3 regions of the Saccharopolyspora sp. NPDC049426 genome follow, and region 1 is predicted to be linked to each of the others. Evidence: riboswitches for the same ligand, from Rfam matches in the RefSeq annotation. Region 1 holds a riboswitch; each other region holds the start of a gene.
The links. A riboswitch is a leader RNA that binds a small molecule or an ion and turns the genes downstream of it on or off. The one in region 1 is predicted to bind S-adenosylmethionine.

Region 1 (10,223 bases):
CCAGTGCCCGAGATCGGTGCGCGGTGTCGGCTGGTGCAACATCGTCACGCTGCCGCCCCCGAGCCACACCGCCTGCACGGCGGGACCGATCAGACCGGGATCGGCGGCCAGGATCGCGACGGCCGTCCCGGGCCGGAGCTGCTCGCCGAGCCCGCCGGCCATCCGCAACGCTGCGTCGTGCACCTGCGCCCAGCTCCTGAACAGGGGCTCCGCGGGCTCACCGGTGACGAGCCCGCGAGCCCCTTCACCGGAGTTCCGCCGAGCCGACGCCACCAAGGTCTCCACGAACCGACTCATGTGACGCAGCTTACGATCCGGACAACCCGGTGGCACGCCTCGACGCCCGACCGTGCACCCGGAAAACTCCGGTAATCGGGTGCCCGATTACCGGAGTAATCCGTCACCCCCGTCGACAGCGGAGGGTTCCGTTCGCACCTTCAGGGATTTCCAGGCCGAAAAGGGCCGCCGAGCGCCTCCGAGAAGTGAGGGGTCCGCCTTCGTCGGCATTCACTACCCGAGCTGGTCGGCCAGCTCCATCCAGCGGGTTTCGAGGTCGTCCTTCTCCTGCTGCAAGGACTGGAGCTCCGCGTTGAGCTTGGCCAGGCGGTCGGGCTCGGTGGCCGCCTCGGCGAGCTTCTCGTGCAGGTCGGACTCGCGCTTGGCGAGCTTGTCGAGCTGCCGCTCGAAGCGGGAGAGCTCCTTGCGCGCAGCGTGCTCCTCGGCGCCCGACAGACCCCGCGACTCCGGCGCGTCGGCGGCCTGCTTGCCGACGCTGCTCTCCGCCGCCAGCAGCGAATGACGCCGCTGCAGGTACTCGTCGATCCCGCCGGGCAGGTGGGTGAGCTTCCCGTCGCCGAACAGCGCGTGGACGCTGTCGCAGACCCGCTCGACCAGGTACCTGTCGTGCGAGACCACGATCATCGTGCCCGGCCAGGTGTCGAGCAGGTCCTCCAGCTGCTGGAGGGTGTCGATGTCCAGGTCGTTCGTCGGCTCGTCGAGGATCAGCACGTTCGGCTCGGCCATCAGCAGCCGCGCCAGCTGCAACCGGCGGCGCTCACCACCGGAGAGGTCACCGACCGGCGTCCACTGCCTTCCCTTGCCGAAGCCGAACCGCTCCCCCAGCTGCGAGGCGGACAGCTCGTACTTGCCGAGGGTGACCGTCTTGGCGACGTTCTCGATCGCCTCCAGCACCCGCCAGTTGCCCGGCAGGTCGTGCAGCTCCTGCGTCAGGTGCGCCATCCGCACCGTCTTGCCCTCGACGCGCTTGCCCGCATCCGGTTCGCGCTCCCCCGCCAGCAGCTTGAGCAGCGTCGTCTTGCCGGAACCGTTGACGCCCACCAGACCGATCCGGTCGCCCGGCCCGATCCGCCACGTCACGTTCTCCAGCAGCGCCCGGTCGGCGATCCGCAGGTCGACGTCCTCCAGCTCCAGCACCGTGCGGCCCAGCCGGCGCTTGGCGAAGGCCAGCAGCTCGACGGAGTCGCGCGGCTCCGGGACGTCGGAGATCAGCGCCTCGGCCGCCTCCACCCGGTACCGCGGCTTGGAGGTGCGGGCCTTCGCGCCGCGCTGCAACCAGGCGAGTTCCTTGCGGGCCAGGTTCTGCCGACGCTCCTCGGTGGCCTGCGCGATGCGTGCGCGTTCGGCGCGCGCGAAGATCCAGTCCGCGTAGCCGCCCTCGTACTGCTCGACCTTGCCGTCCACGACCTCCCAGGTCCGGTTGCAGACGGTGTCGAGGAACCAGCGGTCGTGCGTGACGATCACCAGCGCGCACTTGCGTTCCAGCAGGTGGTCGGCCAGCCAGCGCACACCTTCGATGTCGAGGTGGTTGGTGGGCTCGTCGAGCACCAGCAGGTCGAGGTCGCGCACCAGCGCGGCGGCCAGCGCCACGCGGCGGCGTTCCCCACCCGAGAAGTTCTTGACCGGGGTGTCCAGACCGAGCCGCGTCATGCCCAGACCGCCCAGCACCGAGCGCACCCGCGGGTCGGCGGCCCACTCGTGCTCGGCGGCGAAGCCGTGCGGATCGAGGACGGCGTTGCGCACGGTGGCGTCCTCGTCCAGCTCGGTGCGCTGGGTGACCACGGCCATCCGCAGGTCGCGGGACTGCGAGACCCGACCGTCGTCGGGTTCCGCGAAACCGGCGAGGACTTCCAGCAGCGTCGTCTTGCCGCCACCGTTGAGGCCGACGACGCCGATCCGCTCGCCTTCCGACACGCCCAGCGACACGCCGTCCAGCAACGGGCGCACGCCGTAGGACTTGCTGACCGTTTCCAGGTTGACCAGGTTCACCATCGAGGTTTCGACTACTCCATCACGCGTGGACTTGGGGCGGGGTGGGGCGATGGGCCGGCTCCTCGGAGACGACCTTGGCGCCCGGCACCGGGCCGTGCGCGACGCGGACGGTCCGGCAGACGCCCGCGCCGGAGAGCTCCGCGGCGACCCGGACGGCCTCGTCGGAGTCGGTGCACAGGAAAGCGCAGGTCGGACCGGACCCCGAGACGACGCCGGCCAGCGCGCCCGCCTGCACGCCCGCGCGCAGCGTGCGCCGCAGGCCCGGACGCAGCGAGACCGCCGCGGATTGCAGGTCGTTGCCCAGCAGCAGCGCGAGCTGCCGGGGATCGCCGGAGGCCAGCGCCTCCAGCAGGGGTTCCACCTCACCGATGCGGCCGTTGCCGTTGTCCGCGCGGAGGCGGTCCAGCTCGCCGTAGACGCCGGGAGTGCTCAGGCCTTCGCGATCCAGCGCGATGACCCAGTGGTAGGTGTGCCGGGCCAGGACCGGGACCAGCCGCTCGCCGCGTCCGGTGCCCAGGGCGGTGCCGCCCTGCAGCGAGAACGGCACGTCGCTGCCGATCTTCCCGGCGAGCTCGCTGAGCTCGTCGCGGCCCAGTTCCAGCCGCCAGAGCTGGTTGACCGCCTGCAACGTGGCGGCGGCGTCGGCGCTACCACCGGCCATGCCGCCGGCGACCGGGATGCCCTTGTTGATCGAGATCCGCACGCCGGGGTTCTCCGGGTCGCGCCCGCAGTGCTCGGCCAGCAGCCGCACCGCTTTCCACGCGAGGTTCTCCGGGCCGGTGGGGACCTCGTCCGCTCCCTCGCCCTTGACCTCGATGGCCGGATCGTCCGCTGCCACCACCGTGACGTCGTCGGTCAGCGACAAGGCCTGGAAGACGGTGACCAGCTCGTGGTAGCCGTCCGGACGCGCGTCACCCACCGAGAGGTGGAGGTTCACCTTCGCCGGGACGCGGACGGTGATCGGTGTAGGAACCACGGAGAGCACACCAAGAGCCTACGTGGCCGAAGAACCCCACCGCCCACTTCCCTGCGCACAGCCCCACCCCAACCACAAACCTCCCGGTGACCAGCCCCCTGATCCCCACCGGCCGGAACCCCGATCACCCCGGTATTCGGGCACCCGATTACCGGAGTGATCAGGTCCCCGATTACGGCGGTATTCCGGTCCAGGATTACCGGGGTGATCCGGTGTGCCTGGCTACGGCGGGATCGGGTGGGTGAATGCCGGGGTGGTCGGTGATCGACCAGCCCCGGCATCCGTGGCACGCCGTGAGCGTCAGGAGGCGGGGACGACGCCCACTCCGCCCCACTCCTGGGTGATGAAGTCCTTGACCTGCTGGCTGCGAAGCAGCTCGGCGAGCTTGAGCACGCGCGGGTCCTTGGCCAGCGCCGGGCTGGTCACCAGACCGTTGGCGTAGGGGTTGCCCTGCGCGCTCTCCACCAGCAGCGGGTTCGACAGCTTCGCCTTGATCGCGTAGTTGCCGTTGACCACCGCCGCGGCCGCGTCGTCGACCGAACGCGGCAGCTGGTCCGGGGACAGGTCCTTGAGCTGGACGTTCTTCGGGTTCTCCGCGATGGCGGCGTCCAGCCGGGTGCCGACGGTGGCCTCCGGCTTGAGCTTGATCAGACCGCCCTGCTCCAGCAGCTTCAGGCCGCGGAACTGGTTGGCCGGGTCGTTGGACAGCGTCACCGTGGCACCCGCGGGCAGCTCGGCCAGGGACTTGGCCTGCTTGGAGTAGACGGCCAGCGGCTCCAGGTGAACCGGCTCGATCCAGGTGAACTCGCCGCCGCGCTCCTTGCGGTACTCCTCCAGGTACGGCACGTGCTGGAAGTAGTTCGCGTCCAGCTCGCCGTTGGCGACGGCCTCGTTCGGCCGGTTGTAGTCGTCGAACTTCTCGATCTCGATGTCGATCCCGGCCTGCTGGGCCAGGTTGTCGTCGACGTACTGCAGGATCTCGCCGTGCGGCGTCGGGCTGACGCCGATCTTCAGCGGCGCGTTGGGGTCTTCGGCGGCAGAACCACCACCGCAGGCGGCCAGCAGCACCCCGGCCGAGGCGAGCAGTGCGGCGAAGCGCAAACGCATGTCGTGCGTCCTTTCGAACAGCCCGTTTTCAGGCAGGCAGGGTCAACGCACCGTCCTTTTGGGACGGATGCGCGATGGGTTTTCTCCGCGGGAGGGAGGATTCAGCCGGCGGCGGTGCGCCGGCGATCGACGAGCTTGGCGGTGCGATCGGTGATCAGCTGCATCGCGAAGGCCAGCACCCCCAGCACCACGACGGATCCGTAGAGGATCCGGTCGTCGTAGCCCTGGAAGCCGTCCTGGATCGCGGTCGCGCCCAGGCCACCGCCGCTGATGGCACCGGCCATCGCGGCGTAGCCGATCAGCGCCACCGCGGTGACGCCGACGGCTCCGACCAGCGCTGCTCGGGCTTCCCCGAGCAGCACCGTGCACACGATCCGCAGCCTGCTGGAACCGGTCGTGATCGCGGCTTCCACCACGGTGAAACCGACCTCGCGCAACGCGTTCTGCGTCAGCCGCGCGAAGAACGGGATCGCACCGATGGTCAGCGGCACGATCACCGCGCTGCTGCCGATCGAGGTCCCGATCAGCAGCCGGGTGAACGACGCCAGCACCACCAGCAGCACCACGAAGGGCACCGAGCGCACCACGTCCACGATCACGCCGAGCACCTTGTTCAGCACCGGTTTCGGGTTCAACCCGACCGGAGAGGTCAGGTGCAGCAGCACACCCAGCGGCAACCCGCCGACCACGGCCAGCACGGTCGCCACCAGCACCATGTAAAGCGTTTGAAGCGTTGCCTCGCCCAGTAGTTCGCCGACCTCCGACCAGGGGGTCACATCAGTCACGCAGCAGCAACTCCGTCAACGCTCACCGGGGCGCGCCGGACGTGCGCGTCCCGCTCGATCATCCACTTCAGCGCCGCCTCGGAACGCTCACCGGTCAGGCCGATCTTGAACTTGGCGACCGGGGTGTCGCCGAGGCGGGTCAGGCCACCGCCCAGGATCGCCAGGTCGACGGCGAACCGGTTGGAGGCCTCGGGGAGCAGCGCTCCCACAGCGGCGAAGCCGACCAGCACGACCTCGGCGACCACGTCGTGGCGACCCGAAGTCGGGCGCAACGACTCGGCCTGGTCGGTTTGGGGCAGCAGGGTGCCGCTGACCTTGCTGCCGGGCTCGGCGACGAGGTCCAGGACCTTGCCGTGCTCGACGACCTGGCCGTCTTCCAGCACCGCGACGTCGTCGGCGATCTTGCGCACCACCGCCATGTCGTGGGTGACCACCAGGACGGTGACGCCGAGCTCGGCACGCGCGCGGTCGAGCACGGTCAGCACCGAGTCGGTGGTGGACGGGTCCAGCGCGGAGGTCGGCTCGTCGGCCAGCAGCACCGAGGGCTTGGCCGCCAGCGCGCGGGCGACCGCGATGCGCTGGCGCTGACCACCGGAGAGCTGGTCCGGGTAGGCCGCCGCCTTGTCGGTCAGGCCGACGAGGTCGAGGAGTTCACCGACGCGGTTGCGCCGCTGCGGGCCGCCGATGCCTGCGGCCTCCAGCGGCAGCGCGACGTTGCCCGCGGCGGTGCGCTGGCGCAGCAGCGAATCGCCCTGCGGCACAACGCCGATCTGCCTGCGGGCGGCGCGCAGCGCCTTGCCGTCCAGCGACACCAGGTCGGTGCCGTCGACACGGATGGCACCACCGTCGGGCTTCTCCAGCAGCGCGATGCACCGGGCCAGCGTCGACTTCCCCGCTCCGCTCGGTCCGACCACGCCGCACACCGAACCCGCGTTGACCTCCATCGACACGCCGTCGAGGGCGCGGACGGCGCTGCCGTTGTGCTGGAACGACTTGGTCAGGTTCTCGACTGAGATCACGATCTGCTCCACATCAGCTCGCGATGGCCGCGCCCGCGTTCGGGCAGCAGCCATGGGGAACTTCTAAGGGAAAAGGAAGAGAGGGAAGGGCCAGGTCACATCTCGCGACGACAGGCGCAGGTCGTGCGCCTTCCGTGGTCGATGAACCGTCGCTGCGTGAGCAGTTCCCTGATGTGGGGTACCTCGAACCGGGCGTTGCCGCTGGCAGACAGGTTCGCTAACCGCGCGTTGGAATCCACAGCTACTCCATCGGTCCTGGCGTTAGCACCTGCCCGCGAGGGGTGGTTGCTGCGGCGTCAACAAGCCAGGTCTCTCAGCCGCTCGGGATGGATTTCCCGAATAGTAGACCCCATCGACAGTGCCCGACGCAAGCTGATATCGGTGACTGACCGAAATCGTTTGCCAGATCACATACCGGGTGGAGCGGGAATTTTTCCGCAGCGGGTGGTGTTTTGGTCACCCTCAGTGATGTCGCAGCGCGTGGCCGCAAGCCCCCGGACGAGTGGTTCAGCTGCTCGACCCGGATGACGCGGCCTCCGCGATCCGGGCGAAATCGGCGATCCCCAGCTGCTCTCCGCGCGTCGTCGGATCGACACCCGCCACGCGCAGCAGCTCCTCCGCCCGAGCCGCCGAGCCGGCCCAACCGGCCAGCGCGCCCCGCAAGACCTTGCGCCGCTGCGCGAACGCCGCGTCGATGACGCGGAAGACGTCCTCGCGCGCCGCGTTCGACGGCGGATCAACGCGGTGGAAGGCCACGAGCCCGGAATCCACGTTGGGCACCGGCCAGAACACCTTGCGCGGCACCGGACCCGCGCGGCGGACGTCGGCGAACCACGCCGCCTTCGCGCTCGGCACCCCGTAGGTGCGGCTGCCGGGTTCGGCGGCCATCCGCTCGGCGACCTCGGACTGCACCATGACCAAGCCCTTGCGCAACGTCGGGAGCTCGGCCAGCAGGTGCAGGACCACAGGCACGGCGACGTTGTAGGGCAGGTTGGCGACCAGCGCGGTCGGCGGCTTCGCGAAGTCCTCCGCGCGCACCCGCAGGGCGTCGGCGGGCAGCACGGTCAGCCGGTCGGCGAGGCCGGGGGCGAACTCCTGCGCGGTCCGCGGCAGCCTGGCGGCCAGCACCGGGTCGATCTCCACGGCGACGACCTCTCCGGCCACCGGCATGATCGCCAACGTCAGCGAACCGAGCCCGGGACCGACCTCCAGCACGACGTCATCGGCGCCGACCTCGGCGACCGAGACGATCCGGCGCACCGTGTTGGGGTCGTGCACGAAGTTCTGGCCGAGCTTCTTGGTCGGCTTGATGTCCAGCTCGGCGGCCAGCCGACGCACGTCGGCCGGGCCGAGCAGCGTCGCCTGCTGGTCGTCCACGGTGCAAGAACCTACCTGCGCCGCTCTCCCCGCGTCTCACCAGGGCGAACAACGCGAGAAGGGCGCCACCGGAATGCAACGGTGGCGCCCTCCGCGTGGAATTTCGAGATCAGTCCAGGCCGAGCTTGGACGAGCAGGACGGCCATGCGCCGTAGCTGCCTCCGCGGGCGTCGCGGACCTTCTCGGCGACCGCGATCTGCTGCTCGCGGCTGGCCTGGTGCGGGTACGGGGCGTACTGGTCGCCGCCGTAGGCGTCCCAGGTGGACTTGTCGAACTGCAGGCCACCGTAGTAACCGTTGCCGCTGTTCATGGCCCAGTTGCCGGTCGCCTCGCACTGGACGAGCTTGTCCCAGACATCGCTGTTCGGCGCGGGCTTGCCACCGACGCGGACGACCTTCTCGACCGGCGCCTTGGTGACCTTCTCGTCGACGACCTCGCGATCCGACTCCTCGCCGTTGCGCGTGGAGATGCGGGTGAACTGGATCTTCTCGCCGGCCTCGCCGGGAGACTCGACCCGCTCCTCGCCCTTGAACATCGAGTTGTCGACGATCTCGCGGACCGGCGGCGGAACCGGCACGGTCACGCTGATCACGGAGCTCTGCAGCCGGTCGATGCGCACCTCGGCGCCGGTGACCAGCTTGGCGTCGGCACCCGGGGTGACCTTGTCGTCCGGACCGAGCTTGAGCTTCCGCTCCTTGACGAGCTCGTCGATGTTGGCGGCGGTGGTGGTCAGCTGCTGCGGCGCACCACTGCCGTCGATGAGCGTGATGTCCTTCTGCGTGCGGACCGACAGCTCCATGCCCTGCTCGGGCACCGGCATGCTGCGGTCCGCGTTGAGGACGGCGCCGTCGGCGTTGACGCCGAGCTGGCGCAGGGCCTGCTCGACGGTCACCGAGCGGACCCACTCCTCGCGGACCTCGCCGTCGACGTTGAGCTTGAGCATGCGACCGCGGTCGAGGGTGATGGTCTCGCCGTGGCCGACCTCGGCCTGCGGGGAGGGGCTCAGCGCGTCATGCGCGCCGACGCGGATGCCCTGGTCCTCCAGGACCTCGCCCACGGTGTCGTCGTAGGTGTTGACGGTGCGCGTCTGCCCGTCCACCTCGACGGTGACCGACTTGTCCATCGCGGCGGCGGCGCCACCGGTGCCGGTCAGGCTCAGCAGCACGCCGGCGACCGCGCCCTTGAGGAAGCGGCGCTTCCAGACGGTCAGCGCCTCGGTGACCTGCTGCGGCGGGAGAGCGCCCGCCTCGCCCTCGGGCATCGCCTCGAGGAAGTCCATCGGGGGCAGGACGGTCGTCTCGGCGTTGATCAGCCGGATGACCTCGTCGACGTCGATCTCGGCGGTCGCGAGCACGTCCTCGGCGTCGGGGCCGAGCACGTCGTAGACGTCCTGCGGGGTGATCTCGAAAGCACCTGGCGGGAAGCTCGGGTGCTCGTCGGACCACTGGGGGTCCGGGCGGTCGAGCAGGCCTACCGCGGTGTGCTGCTCGGTCGGCTGGACCGGGGTGAACCAGTCAGTCGCCGCGTCAAAGGAATCGGCCCAGTAGCCGTTGTTCCGCGGGGTCGCGAAACCGGCATGGCTGGGCTCGCCACGTCCGTTCACAGGGTCGTTACCTCCCGAAGGCGCAAAGTCGCGACCGCGAAGAACTGAACGTGAGAAGCGTTGGGCGAGTTCATGTTTCTCGCGCAACCCCTCTCGTTCCTCGCGTGCGCACAACCTTCGTGCTTCGTGTCTGTATCCGACTCCCGCAAGCCAATTGCCGCCTAGCCAGCCGCGAGCTCCTTGCGCTCACCGCAGACTTCCCCGACGTACACCGGCGAGACTAACGGGCGTTCCCCATGACTGGTTGTCATCGGTTACGGGGCCGAGACTCTACCGTGATCATGCGGGGGCGCCAAGGACCCGATTCGGACATGTGAGTCCGATTACGCTTGTTTGCCACGCAACCCAACACGATGTGTAGTCAAGATCGGTAAAAATTAGTCCATTCGGGGGGCACCTGCAGGATTCGTTAGCAGCCACCCGAGCCGCTTGCGTGACATATAACACGGGCCCGACAGGCGCTGTAACCCATGATCAACGGGGGTGCGGGCCTGCGGAAACGACCCCGGACAACGGTCCGGCCCGAGCGCTGAGCGCGCTCGGGCCGGACCTCCCCTCCCCACGCACGAGGGAAACGAGTTTCCCCCGCGACGATCTTTCGCGTTGTTGCGGCGACTTCACGTCACCGCGGCAGTCCCAGCTTCCGCGAGCACGCCGGCCAGGCGCCGTAACCGCCGCGGGCGTCGTGCACGTTCTGCGCGATCTGGATCTGCTGCTCGCGCGACGCGCGATGCGGGTAGCGGTTGAACCGCTCACCGCCGTGAGCCGCCCATGTGCTGCGGCTGAACTGCAGGCCGCCGTAGTAGCCGTTTCCGGTGTTGGCGGTCCAGTTGCCGCCGGACTCGCACCTCGCGAGCCGGTCCCACACCACAGCTCGATCGTCATTCGGGGCTGCCGCGGCGTTCGGGGCCACCGCGACCAGGGCGCTACCGCTGATGGCGACTGCCGCCGCCACGGTCCACTTCGTGAATCTATGCAACTTCACTGCACATCCTCACAACCGATGGTTCCGGTGTGGGAGGACCTCCGCGAGCGATTTCCCCGCGGAGTTCGGGGTGTCCCCCCGT
Region 2 (10,223 bases), on a different contig from region 1:
ATCGGCTTGTCGATCACGACGATGTCGTCGTCCTGGTGCAGGATCTTCATGCCCTCGACCGGCACGGCCACCACCTGCAGCGGCTGCTCGGCGGCAGGCAGGGTGATCTCCAGCCAGGAACCGGCCATCAGCCGGTCGGACTTGCCCGCCGGGCTGCCGTCGACCAGCACGTCACCGGCCTCGGCGAGTCCGGCCACGGCGTTGCGGGACAGGCCGAGCAGCTTGGACAGGCCCGCGTCGATCCGCATGCCTTCCAAGCCCTCCGGCACGGGGAGGTTTCGGAGTTCGCTCACGACTTGCCGGCCTTCTGCTTGCGGTGGACCGTCCCGTCGAAGTCGCGGCCCAGCAGGGACAGCAGCACAACGAGGATGCCGCCGCAGGTGATGCAGCTGTCGGCGACGTTGAACACCGGGAACACCTGGCCGCCGGGCGCCAGGAAGGACAGGAAGTCCACCACGTGCCCCTGCAGCGGGCCGGGCGCCCGGAACAGCCGGTCGCCGAGGTTGCCGCAGGCACCGCCGAGCACCAGGCCGAGGCCCACGGCCCAGCCCGGCGAGCGCAGCTTCGGCGCCAGCCACACGATCACGCCGACCACGGCGATGGCGAGCAGGGCGAGCAGCCAGGTCAGGCCGGTGGCCATCGAGAACGCGGCACCGGGGTTGCGCAGCACGTCGAGGTAGAACAGGCCGCCGAGCACCTTCACCGGCGGGTTGCCCTCCAGGTTCGCGACCACGGCGATCTTGGTCACCACGTCCAGGGCCAGCCCCACCGCCGCCACTCCGAACAGCAGCGCCAGCAGCTTCCCCGACCCGCCCTTGCGGGCGCCGGAGGCCGGGTTCGACTCGGCGGACTCCGACGCGGAGGCCGCCTGCTCAGGAGGTGGGTGCTCGGTGCTCACACCGTCATTGTCCCCGACCCGGACGACCACCGGTGCACCAGGACCACCGGTCGAATTTCGCGCGAAGTTCGACTCCCGAAGTTCGAACTCGAATTTCGCGCGAAATTCGAATCCCGCACCCTCGTTCAGGGCAGGAACGGCGGGAGGGGGCGGTGGTCCTCGGTGGGCTCCCAGCGGCCGTCCACCTGCCGGTAGATCGCTGCAGGACCGTCGCTGACCAGGGATTTCAGGGCCTCGACGAGGCGGTCGACGTGCTCGGCCGTGGTGCCGAGGCCGATGCTGGCGCGCAGCGCCCGCTCCGCGTCCGAGCCCGCTCGGGCCAGCAGGTTCTTGGTGCCGAGGTGAGCGCAGAACAGTCCGTCGCGTACTCCGATGGCGTGCTCGGCCGACAGCGCGGCGGCGATCAGTCCCGGGTCCTGCCCGTCGATGGTGAAGCTGACGACGCCGACCCGGTCGTGCCCGGTGCCGAACAGGCTCAGCTCGCGCAGCCCGGGGATCTCGGCCAGCCCCGCGCGCAGGCGCCCGAGCAGCGACGACTCGTGCTCGACGACGCCCTCCCAGCGGGTGGCGAAGGTGCGGCAGGCGGTGGCCAGGGCGTGCACGCCGACGGTGTTGGGCGAGCCGGCCTCGTGCCGCTCGGGTCCGGTGGTCCAGCTGACCGCGCGCTCGTTGACCGCGCGGGTCGCGCCGCCCCCGGCGAGGTGGGGTTCTGCGGCGTTGAGCCAGTCGGCGCGGCCGATCAGGGCTCCGGCGCCGAAGGGGGCATAGAGCTTGTGGCCGGACAGGGCGGCGTAGTCGACGTCGAGCTCGACGAGGCGGATCGGGCGGTGCGGCGCGAGCTGCGCGGCGTCCAGCACGGTCCGGGCTCCCCTGCGGCGGGCCACGCGGGCGAGCTCGGCGACCGGCCACAGCTCGCCGGTGACGTTGCACGCCCCGGTCAGCACGGCCAGCCGCGGCCCCTCCGGGCACTCGGCCAGCGCCGCGTCCAGGGCAGCGACCGCGTCGGCGGGCGTCTCGGGGGCGGGGATGCGGCGGACGTTGCGCCAGGGCAGCAGCGCGGCGTGGTGCACGGTGTCGAACACGACCACCGAGGTGCCGCGCGGCACGGCGGAGGCCAGCAGGTTCAGCGCGTCGGTGGTGTTGCGGGTGAACACGACCTCGTCGCCCTGGCGGGCCCCGACGAAGTCCAGCAGCACCTGGCGCGCGCCCTCGTAGACCCGGGTGCACACCTGCGAAGCGAACCCGGCGCCCCGGTGCACGCTGGCGTAGTACGGCAGCAGTTCGTCCACGGCGTCGCGCACGGCCGACAAGCAGGGGGCGCTGGCGGCGTGGTCGAGGTTGGCGTAGTTCGCGGTTCCGCCGGTGACCAGGGGAACCCGCAGTCCGGCTCCGACAACGCCGGGGACGGCGACGGACTGGCTCGGAACATCGATGACGGCTGAAGACATCGCGACCCTCCCGGGGCCTCGAGGGCCCTCGGCGGGCCCGCGCTTGCCGAGCCGCACTGCGCGACCGGCCAGGTCTTCACCCGGGGCACCCCACCGCGGTAGGAGGGTTGCCGGCCAGCAAGCCGGGGCTTGACGCTGGCACTCATGACCTTCGCGGCGAAGGCTAGCCCTCGCCGCGCTCGACGACAACGCCGTCCCACTTGGTGGGCACGGTGTGCGAACGAGGCCCCGGGAGCGGACTCCCGGGGCCTCGATGCGCGAAAGCGGGGTCAGACGCGGGAGACCGCGACCTTGACCTCCACACCGTCGCCGACGGTGCCGGTGGCGGCGTCGGCCGCGTCACCGGGGTTGACCGCGTCGGCCAAGGTCTCGCCCGCGATGAACTCGCGGTGAGCCTCGACCGCCTCGACCACCTCGGCCGGGGCCTCGACGACGACCGTGATGCGGTCCGAGACCTCGAAACCGGCGTCCTTGCGGGCGTTCTGGATCACCCGGACGACGTCGCGGGCCAGGCCCTCGGCCGCCAGCTCCGGCGTGACGTCGGTGTCGAGCACGACCAGCCCGTCACCGCCCGGCAGCGCCGCCGCGGCACCGGAGTCGGTCGAGACCAGCCGCTCGGTGAACTCGCCCTCCTGCAGCTCGATGCCCGCGGCGACCACAGCGGACCCGCGGTGCTGCCAATCACCGGCCTTGACGGCCTTGATCACGGTCTGCACGTCCTTGCCCAGGCGCGGACCGGCCGCGCGGGCGTTGACCGCGATCTCGAAGTGACCGTGCGCGGCCACGTCGGTGCTCAGCTCCAGGCCCTTGACGTTGACCTCGTCGCTGATCAGGTCGGCGAACGGGCGCAGCGCCTCGGCCTCCGGCGTGGCCACCACCAGCTTGGCCAGCGGCAGCCGGACCCGCAGCTTGTTGGACTTGCGCAGCGCCAGCGCCGAGGAGCACACCTGCCGCACCTGGTCCATCGCCGACACCAGCGCGGCATCGGCGGGCAGCTCGTCGACGAGCGGCCAGTCGGTCAGGTGCACCGAGCGGCCACCGGTGAGCCCGCGCCACACCGCTTCGGCGGTCAGCGGCAGCAGCGGGGCCACCACACGGCAGGTCACCTCCAGCACGGTGTGCAGCGTGTCGATCGCGTCCTTGTCGCCCGCCCAGAACCGGTCCCGGGAGCGGCGCACGTACCAGTTGGTCAGCACCTCCAGGAACTCCCGCACGTTCGCGGTCGCGGTCGCCAGGTCCAGCGAGTCCATCGAGGACTGCACGTCGCCGACCAGCTCGTGGGTCTTGGCCAGCACGTAGCGGTCGAGCACGTGCTGGCTGTTGGTGCGGAACTCCCCGCTGACGCCCTCGGCGTTGGCGTAGAGCGCGAGGAAGTACCAGGAGTTCCACAGCGGCAGCACCGCCTGGCGCACCGCGTCCCGGATGCCGCGCTCGGTGACGACCAGGTCGCCGCCGCGCAGGATCGGGCTCGACATCAGGAACCAGCGCATCGCGTCGGAACCGTCGCGGTCGAAGACCTCGTTGACGTCCGGGTAGTTCTTCTTGGACTTCGACATCTTCAGCCCGTCGTGGCCCAGCACGATGCCGTGCGCCACCACGTTGCTGAACGCCGGCCGGTCGAACAGAGCCGTGGCCAGCACGTGCAGCGTGTAGAACCAGCCGCGGGTCTGCCCGTGGTACTCGACGATGAAGTCACCCGGGAAGTGGTGCTCGAACCACTCGGCGTTCTCCATCGGGTAGTGGACCTGCGCGAACGGCATCGAGCCCGACTCGAACCAGCAGTCCAGCACCTCCGGCACCCGGCGCATCGTCGACTTGCCGGTCGGGTCGTCCGGGTTGGGCCGGGTCAGCTCGTCGATCTCCGGGCGGTGCAGGTTCGCCGGACGCACCCCGAAGTCGCGTTCGAGCTCGTCCAGCGAACCGTAGACGTCGGTGCGCGGGTGCTCGGGGTCGTCGGAGACCCACACCGGGATCGGTGAACCCCAGTACCGGTTGCGGGAGATGTTCCAGTCGCGGGCGTTCTCCAGCCACTTGCCGAACTGGCCGTCGCGGATGTGCGAGGGAACCCAGTTGATCTGCTTGTTGAGCTCGACCATCCGGTCCTTGAACTGGCTCACCGCCACGAACCAGGACGACACCGCCCGCTGGATCAGCGCGTTGTCGCAGCGCCAGCAGTGCGGGTACTGGTGATCGTAGGTCTCGTGGCGCAGCAGCAGTCCGCGTTCCTTGAGGTCGCGGGCGATGTGCTTGTTGGCGTCGAAGACCTGCACGCCCTCGTACGGCGGCACCTCGGCGGTGAACTTGCCGTGCGAGTCGACCGGCACCACCGGCACGATGTCGGCGGCGTCGGTGACGAGCTTGTCGTCCTCACCGAAAGCCGGTGCGATGTGCACGATCCCGGTGCCGTCGTCGGTGGTGACGTAGTCGGCGGCCAGCACCTGGTGGGCGTTCTCCCGGCCGGCGAAGAAGTCGAACGGCGGCTCGTAGCGGGTGCCCAGCAGGTCGGAACCCTTGTACCGGGCCACCACTCGGTCGGCGACGTCCTCGCCGAGCTCGCGGGCGTAGGCCGGCAGGCGGGCTTCGGCGAGCAGGTAGCGCTCGGTGCTCTCGGCGGGTGCGACCAGCGCGTAGTCCACGTCGGGGTGCACGGCGGCGGCCAGGTTGGACGGCAGGGTCCACGGCGTCGTCGTCCACACCAGCGCGAGCGCGCCGTCGAGGTCCTTTCCCGGCGCGGTCAGGCGCAGGCCCACCGTCACCGCGGGGTCCTGGCGCGGCCGGTAGCCGTCGTCCATGCGGGTCTCGGTGTTGGACAGCGGCGTCTCGCAGCGCCAGCAGTACCAGAGAACCCGGTACCCCTCGTAGACCAGACCCTTGTCCCACAGGGTCTTGAACGCCCACATGACGCTTTCCATGTAGTCCAGGTCGAGCGTCTTGTAGTCGTTCTCGAAGTCCACCCAGCGCGCCTGGCGGGTGACGTAGTCCTCCCAGTCCGCGGTGTAGCGCAGCACCGAGGTCTTGCACGCCTCGTTGAACGCGGCGATGCCCATGTTGTCGATCTCGGCCTTCGAGGTGATGCCGAGCTGCTTCTCCGCCTCGACCTCGGCGGGCAGGCCGTGGGTGTCCCAGCCGAACCGGCGCTCGACCCGCCTGCCGCGCATCGTCTGGTAGCGCGGAACCGCGTCCTTGACGTAGCCGGTGAGCAGGTGGCCGTAGTGCGGCAGGCCGTTGGCGAACGGCGGGCCGTCGTAGAAGACGTACTCGTTGGAGCCGTTGTGGCCCGCCTCGCGCGCGTCGATGGAGGCGCGGAAGGTCTTGTCGTCGGCCCAGAAGTCCAGCACCTGGCGTTCGATCGCCGGGAACGCGGGCTGGGCCGCCACGCCGCGCTCGTCGGACGCGCCGAAGGAAACCTTGGGGTATGCCATCGCGGAGCTGCTCCTCGCAATGTGTCGTTGCCGCCCTGGAGGACGGGGACGACGTCCCGGACTCACCGGGCACCGCGGTACCACCCCGCTTGCCGACGGCGCGAACGCCGACGGCCACTCGATTGCCGGCTGTGACGGGCCGGACCCGTCCGGTTCTACTGAGGCGCCCGCGGGCGCCCGTTCTTCCGGAGGCTCCCCGGTGATGGCCGGATCAACGCCTGGTCTTCACAGAGTACCGGGATCTCGCCAGTTGTTTTCACCGGCTCCGGCCGGACTCCGCCGCGATCGTCGCGTTGGGCGCGCACCGGGCGCACGGCGTGAAGCCGAGCTCCCGAGCCTCCCCGAGCTCCAGCGGCAGCGTCTCCGCTTCACCGAGCCACTCGCAGGTCCGCACGTGGTAGCGCGGACGTTCGTCGACCACCACGACCTCGGCGTCCGGATCGGCCGCCTCGGCCGCGTTGCTGCGTTCCTCACCCGGTTCCGCGCCCAGCGGCCGGGCCAGGGTGGTCTTCCTGCCCTTCCGGCGGGTCCTGATCCGGTCGGCGATCAGCAGCGCCGCCCCGAGGGCGCTGGCCAGGACCGAGATCCACGCGAGGCCGGAGCCTCCGCCGAGCACGGCCGCCACCAACGTCGCGGCGGCCACCAGGACCAGCAGCAGAACGACCAGCAGCACTAGCTTTCCCGTCTCTCGCCGTTCCCCTCTCGACAGACACCGGCGGTGACGGGCCATGACCCATCACCGCCGGTGTGCCAAGTCTTGAACGGGGAATCAGCCCGCTTCGGCCGCCCTGGCCCCGAAGCTGTAGCTGGTGGCCTGCTGACCGGAACGGCTTCCGCTGCTGCTGCTCTCCGCTGGCGCGGCAGAGCCTCGGTCCTGCAGTTCGCGAAGCTGAGACTCCAGGTAGGTCTGCAGTCGAGTGCGGTACTCGCGCTCGAACGTGCGGAGAGTCTCGATCTTCTTCTCGAGGGCGTTCTTCTCGTTGGTGATGTTGCCCATCACCTCAGCGTGCTTGCGCTGCGCATCGCGTTCCAGGCTGGCGGCCTTGTCGCGCGCCTGCCGCTCAAGCGTTTCCGCCCGGGTTCGGGCGTCGTTGAGCATCGTCTCGGCTCGGGTCCGAGATTCGTTGACCATGCTGTCGGACTTCGAACGAGCCTCCGACAGCAGCTGCTCCGACTTCGTCCGGGCCTCGGACAACATGCCGTCGGCCTCGGCCTTGGCCTCACCGGTCAGCCGGTCGGCCATCTCCTGCGCGAGGCCCAGAACCTTGGCGGCCTGCACGTGGTGATCACCGCCCGGAGAGGTCTGCTCGGCAGCGGTCGGCGCCGGGACCGGGGTGAGCCGGCGCGGTTCCTCCGGTGGGGCGGCTGGGGTCGAGGCAGCGGCGGACGCAGCCTGGCTACGGGCGTCGTCCAGGTCGACCTGGGCCGACTGCAGCTGGGACTCCAGCTGCTCCACCTGGCCACGCAGGTCGTTGTTCTCCTCAACCAGCCGGGCAAGCTCGGCTTCAACCAGGTCGAGGAATGCATCCACCTCGTCCTCGTTGTAGCCCCGCTTGCCGATCGGAGGTTTGCTGAACGCGACGTTATGCACGTCGGCGGGGGTCAGGCCCACAAGATCACCTCACGCACTCCTTCGGCAGCTGCGGGTCGGTCGGGTTCCCCGTCACCCGGCCGGTTGCACCAGTCGCATCAGTATGAACACGACCAGCAGCAGCACCATAATCGATAGGTCCAGTCCGACGCCGCCGATCCGGACCGTCGGAATCACCCGACGCACCAACTTTACGGGTGGGTCGGTCACTGTGTAGATGCTCTCCAACGCGATTGCAACCCCCCCAACGGGTCGCCATTCGCGGGCGAACACTCTCACGAGTTCCACCACGATACGCGCCGTGAGCAGGAGCCAGAAGAAGAACAGAACGTAGAACAGGACGATCTGCACCGGGTTCACACCTTCAACTGTGCCACCACTCACCCGTAGTTGAAAAAGGCCCCCTCTGCTAGCCGTCGCTTGTCCTCCGCCGCGACGTCGACGTTCGGCGGTGAGAGCAAGAACACCCGGTTGGTGACCTTCTCGATCGAACCCCGCATCGCGAACGCCAGACCTGCGGCGAAGTCGACCAGACGCTTCGCGTCGGCCTCCTCCATCTCGGTCAGGTTCATGATCACCGGCGTGCCGTCTCGGTACTGCTCGCCGATGGTCCGCGCTTCGCTGTAGCTGCGCGGATGCAGAGTTGTGATCTTGCTCAAGTTGAACTGGGTGCCCGTGTCGGTCACCGCCCGCAAACGCGAAACGCTGTCACTTCGCGGCTGATCGTTGGGCAGAGTGCTGCGCGACGGCGTCTCGGACGCCCACTGCCGCCGCGGTCGCGGCGGCTCCCGGAACTCCTCGGCGTAGGACTCGGTCTCCGCGTCGGCTTGGAAGCCGCCGCGGGTGCCCGCCGACCTGCGCCGGGGCACTGCCCGGTCGTCGTCGTACGCGCCCCGGTCGCCGTAGGTCGGACGGGAGTCGTACGCAGGACGATCATCGTCGTACCGCTCGCGGTAGGCGATCTCGTCCTCGTACTCGTCCACCTCGTCGGCCGGGACCATGCCGAAGTAGGCCTTCAACTTGTGCAGAGCGCTCATCGGCATGCCCTTCCTCTGCGGCTCCCTGACACCGAGCACGAGGTGGCCGGCCTTCGACCCCCTTTTGACGGCTACGGCGAGGTTAACCGCCGCCCACCGAGCAGCGCGGTTCCGACACGCACCCTGGTCGAGCCGTGGGCAACGGCACTTTCCAGGTCACCGGACATCCCCGCCGACACATCCACAGCTTCGGGGTGATCAATGCGCAAGCGCTCGGAGATCGACAAAAGTGTGTCGAACGACACAGCTGCGTCGCCACCGAGCGGAGCCACCGCCATCACTCCTCGCAACCGAAGACCGCTCGTTCGCGTGATCATGTCGGCGAGTCGGTGCACGTCCTCCGGCGCGCAGCCGCCCCTGCCAGTGGTTCCGTCCAAGCTGACCTGCACCAACACGTCCAAAGGGCGCTCCCGCTCGCCCGTTTCGAGGGCGTTGGCGGTCGCGCGGGAGAGCGCTTCGGCGAGCCGTTCGCTGTCGACCGACTCGACCACGTCCGCCCAGCGGGCCACCGCGCGAGCCTTGTTCCGCTGCAACTGGCCGACCATGTGCCAGCGCCGCGGGGCCTGCGGCCGAAGCTCGGCGAACTCCGCGACCTTGCCGCGCGCCTCCTGCTCCCGGTTCTCGGCGAAGGCCGACAGCCCGAGATCGGAGAGAAGAGCCACATCGGATGCGGGGAAGGTTTTGGTCACAGCGAGCAGCTCGACCTCCTCCGGGGACCGACCGGCGGCGCGGCACGCCTCCGCCAAGCGCTCCCGGACCTCCGCCAGCGACTCGGCCAACTCCGCGCGACGTTCTTCGGGCGTCACGACTGCTCGTCCATCCAGATCACCGAGGCGAAGCGCCCGGTCTTGCCGTTGTCGCGGCGGTGGCTGAAAAGCTCCCGGGTCTCCACGGTGCAGCGCGGGTCGACGCCGATCTTGGCGATGCCGACCTGCGCGAGCTGCTCGAACAACCCCGCCCGCAGGTCGAGCCCGGTGGTGCCCTTGCGGGTCTTGCAGGCGCTGCCCGGAAGGTGCTCCTCCACGTCGGCCTGCATCTCCGGCGGCACCTCGTAGCAGGCACCGCAGGCCGCGGGCCCGATCAGCGCTTCCACCCTGTCGAGCCGAGCACCGGCCTCGCGCATCGACTTCAGCGCCGCGGGCAGGACTCCCACGCGCGCGCCCACGCGCCCGGCGTGCACCGCGGAGATCACCCCGGCCTCGGGGTCGCCCAGCAGCACCGGAACGCAGTCGGCGGTCAGGGCGACCAGCGCGAGCCCCGGCTGAGCCGTCACCAGCGCGTCGGAGGCCTCCACCGCCGTCGGCTGCGGGCCGTCCACGATGGTCGCGGTGCGGCCGTGGATCTGCTCCATCCACACGAGGTGGTCCTCGGGCAGGCCGATTCCCTCCGCGAGCTTGCGCGTGTTGGCCGCGAGCGCCTCCGGCGCGTCGCCGACCCTGCCGCCGAGGTTGAAGGAGTCGAACGGAGCCTTGGAGCTACCGCCCTCCCGCGTGGTGGTCACGCGCCGAATCCGCACTTGCCCAGCCTCCTGAAAAGAAAAATCGACACCGGGAACCCGCGGTCCCCGGTGTCGATTCTCGCTCATGCGTCAGCGCCGCATGAACGGCGGAATGTCGACGTCGTCGTCGGTGTCGTCACCCACCGGCACGGCCCGGTTCGGCAGCCCACCGGGGCGCGAGGCGCCGGTGGAGTGCGTCGGGTAGCCGCTGCTGGGGCGGCCGGGCACCGACACGCCCTGCTGCCCGGTGGTCGAACCGTCTCCGCCGTAGGACCGCGGCTGCGGGCTCTGCTGCTGGCTCGGCTGCGGGCTCTGCTGCTGAAAACCGG
Region 3 (10,223 bases), on a different contig from region 1:
CGGCGCCGGTGATCGCCCCGGCGACGGTGTTCGGCGTGCTGGCCACCGTCCTCGCACCGGTGTCGACGTGGGCCGCGGCGGTCGGTGTCGTGCTGGCCGGGCCGGAGTTGGAATGGGTGCTGCTGGTCGCCGGTCGCGCCTCGGCGGTGCCGGGCGCGGTGTTCGACTGGCCGACGGGCACCGGCGGTGGACTGCTGCTGGCGGTTCTGCTGCTGGTGGGCTTGATCGCGTTGCGAGGGAGGAGGATTCGGCTGCTCGCGGTGGTCGCGGTGCTGCTCAGCGCGTTGGTCGTGCTGCCGGTGCGCACCATGCTGCCGGGCTGGCCCGCGCAGGGCTGGAGCGTGGTGGCCTGCGACGTGGGGCAGGGCGACGGACTGGTGCTGGCGACCGGGAGGCCGGAGGAGGCCGTCGTGGTCGACACCGGCCCGGATCCGCGCCGGGCGGCGAACTGCCTGCGGCGCCTGGGGATTCACCGGGTGTCGATGGCGGTGCTCACGCACCTGCACGCCGACCACGTCAGCGGGCTGCGCACGGTGCTGGGTGAGGCCTCGGTCGGCGCGGTGGCGATCGGGCCGTTGCGCGAACCGAAGTGGGCCTTCGACGACCTGGTGCGCGACACCCGCGCGCACCGCACGCCGATCGTCACCCTGCAGGCCGGGCAGCGGCTGGCGTGGCCGGGCCTCGTGCTCGACGTCCTCGCCCCCGATCCCGGCGTGACCCGCACGCAGTCCGCCGACGACGCCAACGATTCGTCGCTGGTGATCCGCGCGACCACGCCGGCGGGACGCGTGCTGCTCACCGGTGACGTGGAGCTGCCGGGGCAGGGACGTCTGGTGTCCTCCGGCGCGGACCTGCGAGCGGACGTGCTCAAGGTTCCGCACCACGGATCCCGCTACACGACACCGCGCTTGCTGCGCGCGGTGCGGCCGAGGCTCGCGCTGATCAGCGTCGGCGCGGGCAACGACTACGGGCACCCGAACCCGTTCGTGATCGACACGCTGGCCCGCGCGGGAACCCGGGTGTTGCGCACCGACCAGGAAGGAGATATCGCGGTCCTCCCCGGACCGCGGGGACCTCGCTTCGTCGCACGTGGAGACCCGCTGCGCGCCACCGACAACTGAGCGTCCGAAGTGGACAAAAAGGTGGGTGGTCGTCCCGCCGGGACAACCACCCACCTGTGAGAGAGGAGGATTCGCCTAAAACTGAATCAGAGGCCCAGAGCCTGGTTCACCGACTCGGTGTTCGGGGCGACGGTGGCCTTCGGGCCGAGCTGGCCCTCGACGGCGTCCAGGGTCTTGAGGCCGTCACCGGTGATCAGCAGGACCGTCTCGGCGTCCGGGTCGATCTTGCCGGCCTCGATGAGCTTCTTGGCGGTCGCCACGGTCACGCCACCGGCGGTCTCGGCGAAGATGCCCTCGGTGCGGGCCAGCAGGCGAATGCCGGCGCGGACCTCGTCGTCGGTGACGTCCTCGATGGCACCGCCGGTCTTGCGGACGATGTCGAGCACGTACGGACCGTCGGCGGGGGCGCCGATGGCCAGCGAGCGGGCGATGGTGTCCGGCTTGACCGGCTGCACCACGTCGTGGCCGTTGCGGAAGGCGGTGGAGACCGGGGAGCAGCCGGACGCCTGCGCGCCGAAGATCTTCACCGGGCTCTCGTCGACCAAGCCGACCTGGGCGAACTCGTTGAAGCCCTTGTAGACCTTGGTCAGCTGCGAGCCGGAGGCGATCGGCACCACGATCTGCTCGGGGATGCGCCAGCCCAGCTGCTCGGCGACCTCGAAGGCCAGGGTCTTGGAGCCCTCGGAGTAGTAGGGCCGGACGTTGACGTTGACGAACGCCCAGTCCTCGTGCTCCCCGGCGAGCTCGGTCGCGAGCCGGTTGACGTCGTCGTAGTTGCCGTCGACGGCCAGCAGCGAGCCGTCGTAGACCGCGCTCATCAGGATCTTGGCGCGTTCGAGGGTCTTGGGCACCAGCACGACCGAGTCCCAGCCGGCGCGGGCAGCGGCGGCGGCCACGGCGTTGGCGAGGTTGCCGGTGGACGGGCAGGCCAGCACCTTGAACCCGAACTCGCGGGCGGCGGCCAGTGCGACGGCGACGACGCGGTCCTTGAAGGAGTGCGTGGGGTTGCCGGTGTCGTCCTTGATCCAGATCTTCTTCACGCCGAGGGCCTTGGCGAGGTTGTCCGCCTGGATCAAGCGGGTACAGCCGGGCTCGGTGTTCGGGATCTGGTCGACGTTGCCCGGGACCGGCAGGAACTGCTTGTAGCGCCAGATCGAACGCGGACCGGCCTCGATCTCCTCGCGGCGGATCTTGCCGAAGTCGTAGGCGACCTCAAGGGGCGAGAAGTCTTCGAGGGAGACGAACTCGGGGGCCAGCGGCTGCCGGTGTCCCTCTTCCTTGGACACCAGTTCGACGGCGTTGCCGAGATCGAACTTCTTGCCGGCGGTCGTGTTGGCGGGGGCAGCAGCAGTCATCGCGCGAGGTCCTCTCCTCATCTGTCCCGCGGACGGGTCGGAATTGGCACCTGTTCCGTCCGTGACCTCGCGCGGGCTTTTGCACGATGCATCGGACGAACGGTTGCCGGGGCTTCAACGGGCCGTTCCCTCTGCCCCTCTGGATGAGCTATTCGGTTGTGAGGGCAACGTTAGTTGAACCAATGCATCTCTGGCCAGTGCGCATCCAGATGGCGAGACTGTCGCGGGCCCGTGGGACCATTCCTCCATGAGCTCACCGACCGTTGTCGCGGACCCGCTGCACCTGGTTCTCGGAGACGAAGAGCTGCTGGTGGAGCGCGCGATGTGGGCTGCGGTCGGGGCAGCTCGCGCGGCCGATCCGGAGGCCGATTTCAGCCGGGTGAAGGTGAGTGAGCTCACCCCTCCGGAGCTGGCCGAAATGCTGAGTCCTTCGCTGTTCGCAGAGGCTCGCGTGCTCGCGATCGAATCGGCGCAGGACGCCGGGAAGGAGATCGCCGAAGCCTTGCTGGTGCACGCCAAGCAACCGGCCGAGGGCGTGACCCTGATCGTCCTGCACAACGGTGGCGGGCGGGCCAAGCACGCCAAGGAACTGCCCAACGCGCTGAAGAAGGTCGGCGCCCGGGTCACCGAGTGCAAGAAGCTCACCAAGCCCGCCGACCGCGAGGCCTTCGTCCGCGACGAGATCCGCCGCGCGGGCGGCAAGTCCGACTCCGGCGGGGTCAGCGCGCTGATCGAGGCGGTCGGCTCGGACCTGCGAGAACTGTCGGCCGCGGCCTCGCAGCTGGTGGCCGACACGGGCGGCAAGATCGACGCGGACGCGGTCGGCCGCTACTACAGGGGCCGCGCCGAGGTGACGGGGTTCGCGGTCGCGGAGAAGGCCGTGGTCGGTGACCGGGCGGGAGCGTTGGAGGCGCTGCGCTGGGCGATCCAGCTCGGCGTGCCGCACGTGCTCATCGCCGACGCCCTCGCGGACTCGGTCCGCACCATCGGCCGCGTCGCGGCGGCGGGAGGGCGCAACGATCCCTACCGCCTGGCAGGCGATCTCGGCATGCCCGCCTGGAAGGTCAAGAAGGCCCAGTCGCAGTCGCGCGGCTGGACGCCGACGAGCCTGGCCGCGGCGCTGCAGGTCGTCGCCGAGGTCAACGCGGGTGTGAAGGGCATGGCCGCCGACGCCGACTACGCCCTGGAGAAGACGGTTCTGCGCCTGGTCTCGCTGCGCAACCAGCGCAACTGATCACGCCACGCCGAGCAGCACCACTCCGGCGAGCACCACGACCGCACCGGTCATCCGCCGCACCGGTTGCGCCTCGCCGAGCAGCCGCCAAGCCAGCAGCCCGGCGATGACGATGCTCAGCTCCCGCGCCGGGGCCACCAGGCTCACCGGCGCCATCTGCATCGCGAACAGCACCAGGATGTAGGCCAGGGGAGACAGCAGCCCGACGGCGAGGATCTCCCGCCGGTGTTCGGTCCATGTCCGGACGAGCGCATCGCGCCGCCGTGCGGCGTAGGGCGCGAGCATGGCGCTGCGGGAGAGGTTGTTGGCCCAGTCGAACAGCAGCGGTGACAGCGCCAGCCCGGTCACGGCGTGCGCGTCCCACACCGTGTAGGTCGCGATCAGCGCTCCGGTGAGCAGTCCGAACCCGACTCCGGCGAGGTTCGCCCCGGCGCGCGGCACCCCGTCGGACAGACCGATCACGAAGACTCCGGCGACCACCAGAAGACCGCCGCACACCCCGAGCCAGCCAGGCCGCTCGTGCAGCACCAGCACCGCCACCAGCATCGACAGCATCGGCCCGGTGCCCCTGGCCAGCGGGTACACCACGGACATGTCGCCGACGGCATAGCCGTGCTGCAGCAGCAGGAAGTAACCGAGGTGGATGACGGCGCTGACCAGCACGCCCACCAGCCACGCGCCCAGCGGGGGAGCACCGGTCACCAGCAGCGCGCCCGCGGCCACCGGCAGGTACAGCACCGCCGAGCAGGTCGCGGTCAGCCACACGAAACCCGCCCCGGACGAGCCTGCGCGCTTGGCGAAGAAGTTCCAACCGGCGTGCGCGAAAGCGGCCAGGACGACGAGAACGACTGCGGCAGCCCCCATGAGTCCGGGGAGCTTAGTTCCGATCAGCTGCTGAGCGCGATCTTCCAGCCGAGGCTGACCACGAGCCCGACCACGACCGTCAGGAACACCCGCCGCACGAACGCCGATCCGCGACCGGCGGCCACCGTCGCGCCCAGCACGCTGCCCGCGATGTTGCTGGCGGCCATCACCAGCCCCAGACCCCACAGGACCTTTCCGGCCGGGATGAAGAAGAACAGCGCGCCCAGGTTGGTGGCCACGTTGACGACCTTCGCGGTCGCCGATGCGGTGACGAAGGCGAAGCCGACCAGGCTGACCAGCCAGAAGACGAGGAACGAGCCGGTTCCGGGCCCGGCGATGCCGTCCCAGAACCCGATCACCGCTCCGCCGAGCAGCATCAGCACCAGCTGGAGCCGACGCGCGAACCGGGGAGCGTCGACCGAGCCGAGATCGGGCTTGCGCCACGTGTAGATGCCGACCACGACCAGCGCGACCAGCACCACGACGTTGAGGACCGAGGAGGGCAGCGCATCGGCCAGTGCCGCTCCGCCCAGCGATCCGACCAGCGCCACCAGGGCCATCGGCAGCGCGGCCCGCCAGTCCATCGGGGTGCGCTTGGCGTAGGTGCGGGCCGCGGCCGAGGTTCCGGCGATCGCGGCGACCTTGCTGGTGGCCAGCGAGTAGATGACCTCGCCGCCCGGCAGCAGCATCAGCATCGCGGGCAGCTGGATGAGGCCACCGCCGCCGACGATCGCGTCCACGGCTCCGGCGAGGAACGCCGCCGCGCAGAGGAACAGCAGCCCGGCGAGGGTGAGGTCGGCGAATCCGGGCCAGTTCAACGCGGTCAGCACGAGGGGTCACCGTATGGCCTGCGCACAGCGGATTCCGAGCGGTTGTGAGCGTCCTCGCGGCGCGCGGACCACCCGGCGAACGCGCAGGTGAGCCTTGTTAACATGGACGACCGTGTCGTACGGCATTCCGCCGTGGAGGAAAACCGGTCTTCGGGCCGGGCCGATCGAGTGCGGCACGCGATTCGACTGACGAGGAAGAGGCGCACCAGTGGCCAACATCAAGTCCCAGATGAAGCGGATCAAGACCAACGAGGCGAACCGCCAGCGCAACAAGGCCGTGAAGACCACGCTGAAGTCCGCCATCCGCAAGTTCCGCACGGCTGCTGACGCCGGCGAGAAGGACAAGGCCGTCGAGCTGCAGCAGACCGCCGGTCGTCTGCTGGACAAGGCCGCGAGCAAGGGCGTCATCCACAAGAACCAGGCCGCCAACAAGAAGTCGGCGATGGCCGCCCGCGTGAACAAGATCTGAGTTTTCTCAGTCGAAGAAACGGCCCCTTTCCCGTGGTGGGAAAGGGGCCGTTCCGCGTTTCACCAGTCGTGCATCGAGCCGTCGCGGCGGCGGTTGACCGGCAGGTACCGGGGCTCGTACGGGAACCGCTCCGCGGCCTCCTCGTCGACCCACACGCCGAGTCCGGGTTCGTCGCTGGGGTGCAGGTAGCCGTTGGCGAAGGTGTAGCCGGAGTGGAACACCTCCGCGGTCTGCTCCGTGTGGCCCATGTACTCCTGAATGCCGAAGTTCGGCACGGTCAGGTCGACGTTGAGCGCGGCAGACAGCGAGATCGGCGACAGGTCGCCGGCGCCGTGGCAGCCGGTGCGCACGCCGTAGAGCTCGGCGAGCGAGAAGATCCGCCGCAGGTGCGTGATGCCGCCCGCGTGCGAGACCGAGGTGCGGATGTAGTCGATCAGCCGCTCGGTGATCAGCTGCTGGCAGTCCCAGATCGAGTTGAACACCTCACCGACCGCGATCGGAGTCGTGGTGTGCTCCCGGATCAGCCGGAACGCGCTCTGGTCCTCGGCCGGGGTCGGGTCCTCGATCCAGAACATGCGGTGCTCTTCGAGGTCCTTGCCGAGTCGTCCGGCCTCGATGGGGGTGAGCCGGTGGTGCACGTCGTGCAGCAGGTGGAAGTCGAAGCCGAACCGCTCCCGCACCGCGCCCAGCACCTGCGGCGCGTGCCGCAGGTAGGACTCGGTGTCCCAGTGGCCTTCCTCCGGGACCGCTGAGGACGCGGGCTCGTAGAACTCGCCCTTGGCCGGAACCCCGTAGGCCTTGTCCACGCCGGGCACCGACGCCTGCGCCCGGATCGCCAGGAACCCCTGGTCCAGGTGCGCGGCGACGTCGTCGAGCAGCGCGGGGACGTCCTCGCCGGTGGCGTGGCAGTAGGTCAGCACGCCGTCCCGGGCGGGGCCGCCGAGCAGCTGGTGGACGGGCATCCCGGCGACCTTGCCCTTGATGTCCCACAGCGCGATGTCGACCGCGGCGATCGCCGTCATCGTCACCGGGCCGCGCCGCCAGTAGGCGCCTTTGTACAGGTACTGCCAGGTGTCCTCGATGCGCTGGGAGTCGCGGCCGATCAGCAGCGGGCAGACGTGGTCGCGCAGGTAGGACGCCACGGCGAGCTCACGCCCGTTGAGCGTGGCGTCACCCCAGCCCACCACGCCGTCGGCGGTGGTGAGCTTGAGCGTCACGTAGTTGCGGCCGGGAGCGGTGATGATGACCTTGGCATCAACGATCTTGGACAACTCGGTCCTCTCTGCGATCGGCTAGTTCGATTCGGTGCGGGGCCAGTCGGCGTACTCGGTGCCGCCGCGGCGGTTCGGCGCGGTTTCGGGGAGGAAGCGCAGGCCGATGAGGCTCAGCACGATCAGCGCCGCCACGTACACCGCGACCCAGGTGAAGCCGCCCCCGGCGAGCACCAGCAGCGCGGAGGCGACGACGGTGAACGGGCCGCTGGCGATCATCGCCCCGAACTGCCACACCACCGACACGCCGCTGTAGCGGGCGCTGGAGGGGAACAGCTCGGGGAAGTAGGACGCCTGCGGCGCGTAGGTCCCGGCGTGACCGAAGGCCAGTCCGGCGATCATCAGCAGCGTGATCAGCACGACGTTGCCGCTCTCCACGGCGAGGAACGCGGGCACCACCAGCACCAGGTTGAGCACGGCGGCCCCGATGAACGTGGTGCGGCGGCCGATGCGGTCGGTGAGCTTTCCCCAGAACGGCAGCAGGATCAGCTCGGCGACGATCGCGATGATCACCGCGTCCAGCACGATCCCGCTGTCGATGTCGTGCGCCTTGGCGTAGGAGACGAGGAAGACGGTGTAGAGCGGGAAGACGGCGGCCTCGACGAACTTGGCGAGCATGCCGCCGAAGACCTCGCGGCGGTGGTCCGACAGCAGCACCTTCACTGGTGCGCGCTGCGGTTCCTGCTCCTTGACGGCCTCGAAGGTCTCCGATTCGGGCACCCGCATCCGGATGTACAGGCCGATGATCACCACGACGGCGCTGAGCAGGAACGGGATGCGCCAGCCCCAGGAGAGGAACGCCTCTTCGGGCAGCTGCGCCTCCAGCACCGCGAACAGCACGGTCGGGATCAGGTAGGCGGCGGGCGAGCCCATCTGCACGAAGCTGGCGTAGAAGCCGCGCTTGTCCGGTGGCGCGGCTTCGGCCGTGAGCAGCAGTGCTCCGCCCTGCTCGCCGCCGACTCCGAAGCCCTGCAGCAACCGGACCAGGACCAGGATGATCGCCGCCCACAGCCCGATCTGCTCGTAGGTGGGCATCAGGCCGACCACGAAGGTGCCTAGGCCGGTGAGCAGCAGCGTGTAGACCAGCGTTTTCTTGCGGCCGAGCCGGTCGCCGACGTGGCCCCACACCAGGCCGCCGAGGGGGCGGGCGAAGAACCCGACCGCGTAGGTGGAGAACGCTGCGAGCGTGCCCACGAGCGGGTCGACCTCGGGGAAGAAGACCTTGTTGAACACCAGCGCCGATGCGGTGCCGTAGATGAAGAAGTCGTAGTACTCGGCGATCGTGCCGATCACCGAGGCGGCGACCGTGCGGCGCAGCGATCTGGTCCCGCCGGTGCGGGGTTCGAGGTCCGTCGGCATTGACCCTCCTCAGCTCATGAATACCAGCGGTACCATACAAGCACTGAGATGCCACTGGTCAAGGGTGGTCGATAAGGTGGTGACCATGGCGACGACGGCGGGCAAGACCTCGGCTCGGGTGACGGTGCACCGCGAGATCCGGCAGCGCATCATCACCCTGCAGCTGCCGCCGGGGCATCCGCTGTCGGAGAACGAGCTGGCCGGCGAGCTGGAGGTCTCCCGGACGCCGGTGCGCGAGAGCCTGCTGCTGCTCGCCGAGGAGGACCTGGTCCGGGTCTTCCCGAAGCTCGGTTCGTTCGTCGCCAGGGTGGATCCGCAGCGCATCGCCGACGCCCAGTTCGTCCGCGAGGCCGTCGAGGTCGCTTCGCTGGCCGACGCCGTCGAGCACCGCACCGACGAGGACGTCGAAGCCCTGCGCGACCTGCTGGGGCAGCAGCGCGCGGCCGCCGATGACGTGGGCAGGTTCTTCGAGCTCGACGAGGCGTTCCACCAGCGCCTGCTCACCGCGGGCGGTCACGCCAACGCCTGGCGCACGGTCGAACAGGCCAAGGCCCACCTCGACCGCGCCCGCCGCCTCGGCCTGCGCACGGTCAGCCCCGTCTCGGCCCTGATCGACCAGCACACCGCGATCGTCGACGGCCTCGAATCCCGCGACCTCGAATCGGCCCTCGCGGCGCTCCGCGGTCACCTGCGCGCCGTGTTCGAGGACGTCGAGAGGATCCGAGCGGAGTCCCCCGAACTCTTCGTCGACAGCACCGACGAACGCCCGGTCAGGCGCAGCATCACCGTCCTCCGGTGACGATTCAGTGATCAGGACCCTTCGGGTGCCTCGATCGTGCGACGCATTCCAATTTCGCGCGAAATTGGACCGGGATCTTCGCGGCTCGAATTTCGCGCGAAATTGGAATCCCCGCGCCCGCGGGTGCCGAGGTCCAGGCGTGGTCGCTGTCGCGGAGCGTGCTGATCTGCCCGTGTTCGGTGTTTCGGGGTGTTTGCCGGTAGAAATGCGGGCATGGAGGTCTTGAACAGCCGGATGATCCTGCGGCCTGGTGACCACGATCGGTCGGTGCGGTTCTACCGCGACGTGCTGGGGTTGGCGGTCTGTCGCGAGTTCCCCGGTGGCACGGTGTTCTTCCTGGGGCAGGGGTACCTGGAGGTCTCCGGTGAGGGGGATCAGGGTCCGAGCCCTGACCAGGTGTTGTGGCTCCAGGTCCGGGACCTCCGCGCGACCTTCGACGAGCTGCGCGAGCAGGCCGTCGCGGTCCTCGCCGAGCCCGAGCACAAGCCCTGGGGCCTGCACGAAGGCTGGATCGCCGATCCCGACGGCATGCGCATCGTCCTCGTCGAGGTCCCCGCCGACCACCCCATCCGCCGCGACACCCGCGGCGACTAGATCGCGGCGATCAACATCGCTGTTTTCTCGTTCCTCGAGAGCGGCAGCCGAGAACGCCCGCAGCGCCTCCGTGCGGGCATCGACATCAGGGCGGCCTTCGAGGAGCAGGTTCGAGGGCCGCGTCCCCAGGTGGATGACGGGGCTGTGCTCGAACACCCCGCAGCTTCCCCCGAGGCGGTGGGGCTTGCCGCCCCGGTAACCGGGGCTCGGGCGGGAGGACCGGGAGTTGGGCGTTGGGTAGTGGGCGTGGCGTGGGACGATGGGGTGACCCCGTGCGCGTCATCCGCCCGGGGGAGACCGGGCCGACGTCTGCCGACGAACGCCGAC

Region 2: another riboswitch for S-adenosylmethionine. It lies ahead of AB0J78_RS13270 (aminotransferase class V-fold PLP-dependent enzyme); the one in region 1 lies ahead of AB0J78_RS14445 (methionine ABC transporter ATP-binding protein).
Region 3: another riboswitch for S-adenosylmethionine. It lies ahead of thrC (threonine synthase); the one in region 1 lies ahead of AB0J78_RS14445 (methionine ABC transporter ATP-binding protein).

Annotation. Positions count from the first base shown of each region.
Region 1 is NZ_JBFAPZ010000006.1:65,322-75,544, reverse strand. Features, by position in the region: gene AB0J78_RS14470 (fatty acyl-AMP ligase) at 1-297, opposite strand, end outside; gene AB0J78_RS14465 (ABC-F family ATP-binding cassette domain-containing protein) at 511-2,289, opposite strand; gene AB0J78_RS14460 (4-(cytidine 5'-diphospho)-2-C-methyl-D-erythritol kinase) at 2,309-3,265, opposite strand; gene AB0J78_RS14455 (MetQ/NlpA family ABC transporter substrate-binding protein) at 3,566-4,372, opposite strand; gene AB0J78_RS14450 (methionine ABC transporter permease) at 4,474-5,157, opposite strand; gene AB0J78_RS14445 (methionine ABC transporter ATP-binding protein) at 5,154-6,176, opposite strand; SAM riboswitch class I at 6,420-6,509, opposite strand; gene rsmA (16S rRNA (adenine(1518)-N(6)/adenine(1519)-N(6))-dimethyltransferase RsmA) at 6,684-7,553, opposite strand; gene AB0J78_RS14435 (transglycosylase family protein) at 7,663-9,156, opposite strand; partial or broken gene AB0J78_RS14430 (transglycosylase family protein) at 9,779-10,024, opposite strand.
Region 2 is NZ_JBFAPZ010000005.1:313,050-323,272, reverse strand. Features, by position in the region: gene AB0J78_RS13280 (RluA family pseudouridine synthase) at 1-248, opposite strand, end outside; gene lspA (signal peptidase II) at 290-799, opposite strand; gene AB0J78_RS13270 (aminotransferase class V-fold PLP-dependent enzyme) at 1,024-2,346, opposite strand; SAM riboswitch class IV at 2,381-2,496, opposite strand; gene ileS (isoleucine--tRNA ligase) at 2,616-5,768, opposite strand; gene AB0J78_RS13260 (hypothetical protein) at 6,025-6,441, opposite strand; gene AB0J78_RS13255 (DivIVA domain-containing protein) at 6,538-7,380, opposite strand; gene AB0J78_RS13250 (YggT family protein) at 7,432-7,719, opposite strand; gene sepF (cell division protein SepF) at 7,740-8,396, opposite strand; gene AB0J78_RS13240 (YggS family pyridoxal phosphate-dependent enzyme) at 8,468-9,202, opposite strand; gene pgeF (peptidoglycan editing factor PgeF) at 9,199-9,912, opposite strand; gene ftsZ (cell division protein FtsZ) at 9,985-10,223, opposite strand, start outside.
Region 3 is NZ_JBFAPZ010000011.1:304,314-314,536, reverse strand. Features, by position in the region: gene AB0J78_RS24545 (DNA internalization-related competence protein ComEC/Rec2) at 1-1,121, shown strand, start outside; gene thrC (threonine synthase) at 1,208-2,476, opposite strand; SAM riboswitch class I at 2,491-2,626, opposite strand; gene holA (DNA polymerase III subunit delta) at 2,724-3,710, shown strand; gene AB0J78_RS24530 (EamA family transporter) at 3,711-4,574, opposite strand; gene AB0J78_RS24525 (TSUP family transporter) at 4,598-5,404, opposite strand; gene rpsT (30S ribosomal protein S20) at 5,613-5,873, shown strand; gene manD (D-mannonate dehydratase ManD) at 5,933-7,144, opposite strand; gene AB0J78_RS24510 (MFS transporter) at 7,166-8,503, opposite strand; gene AB0J78_RS24505 (GntR family transcriptional regulator) at 8,589-9,302, shown strand; gene AB0J78_RS24500 (VOC family protein) at 9,516-9,896, shown strand.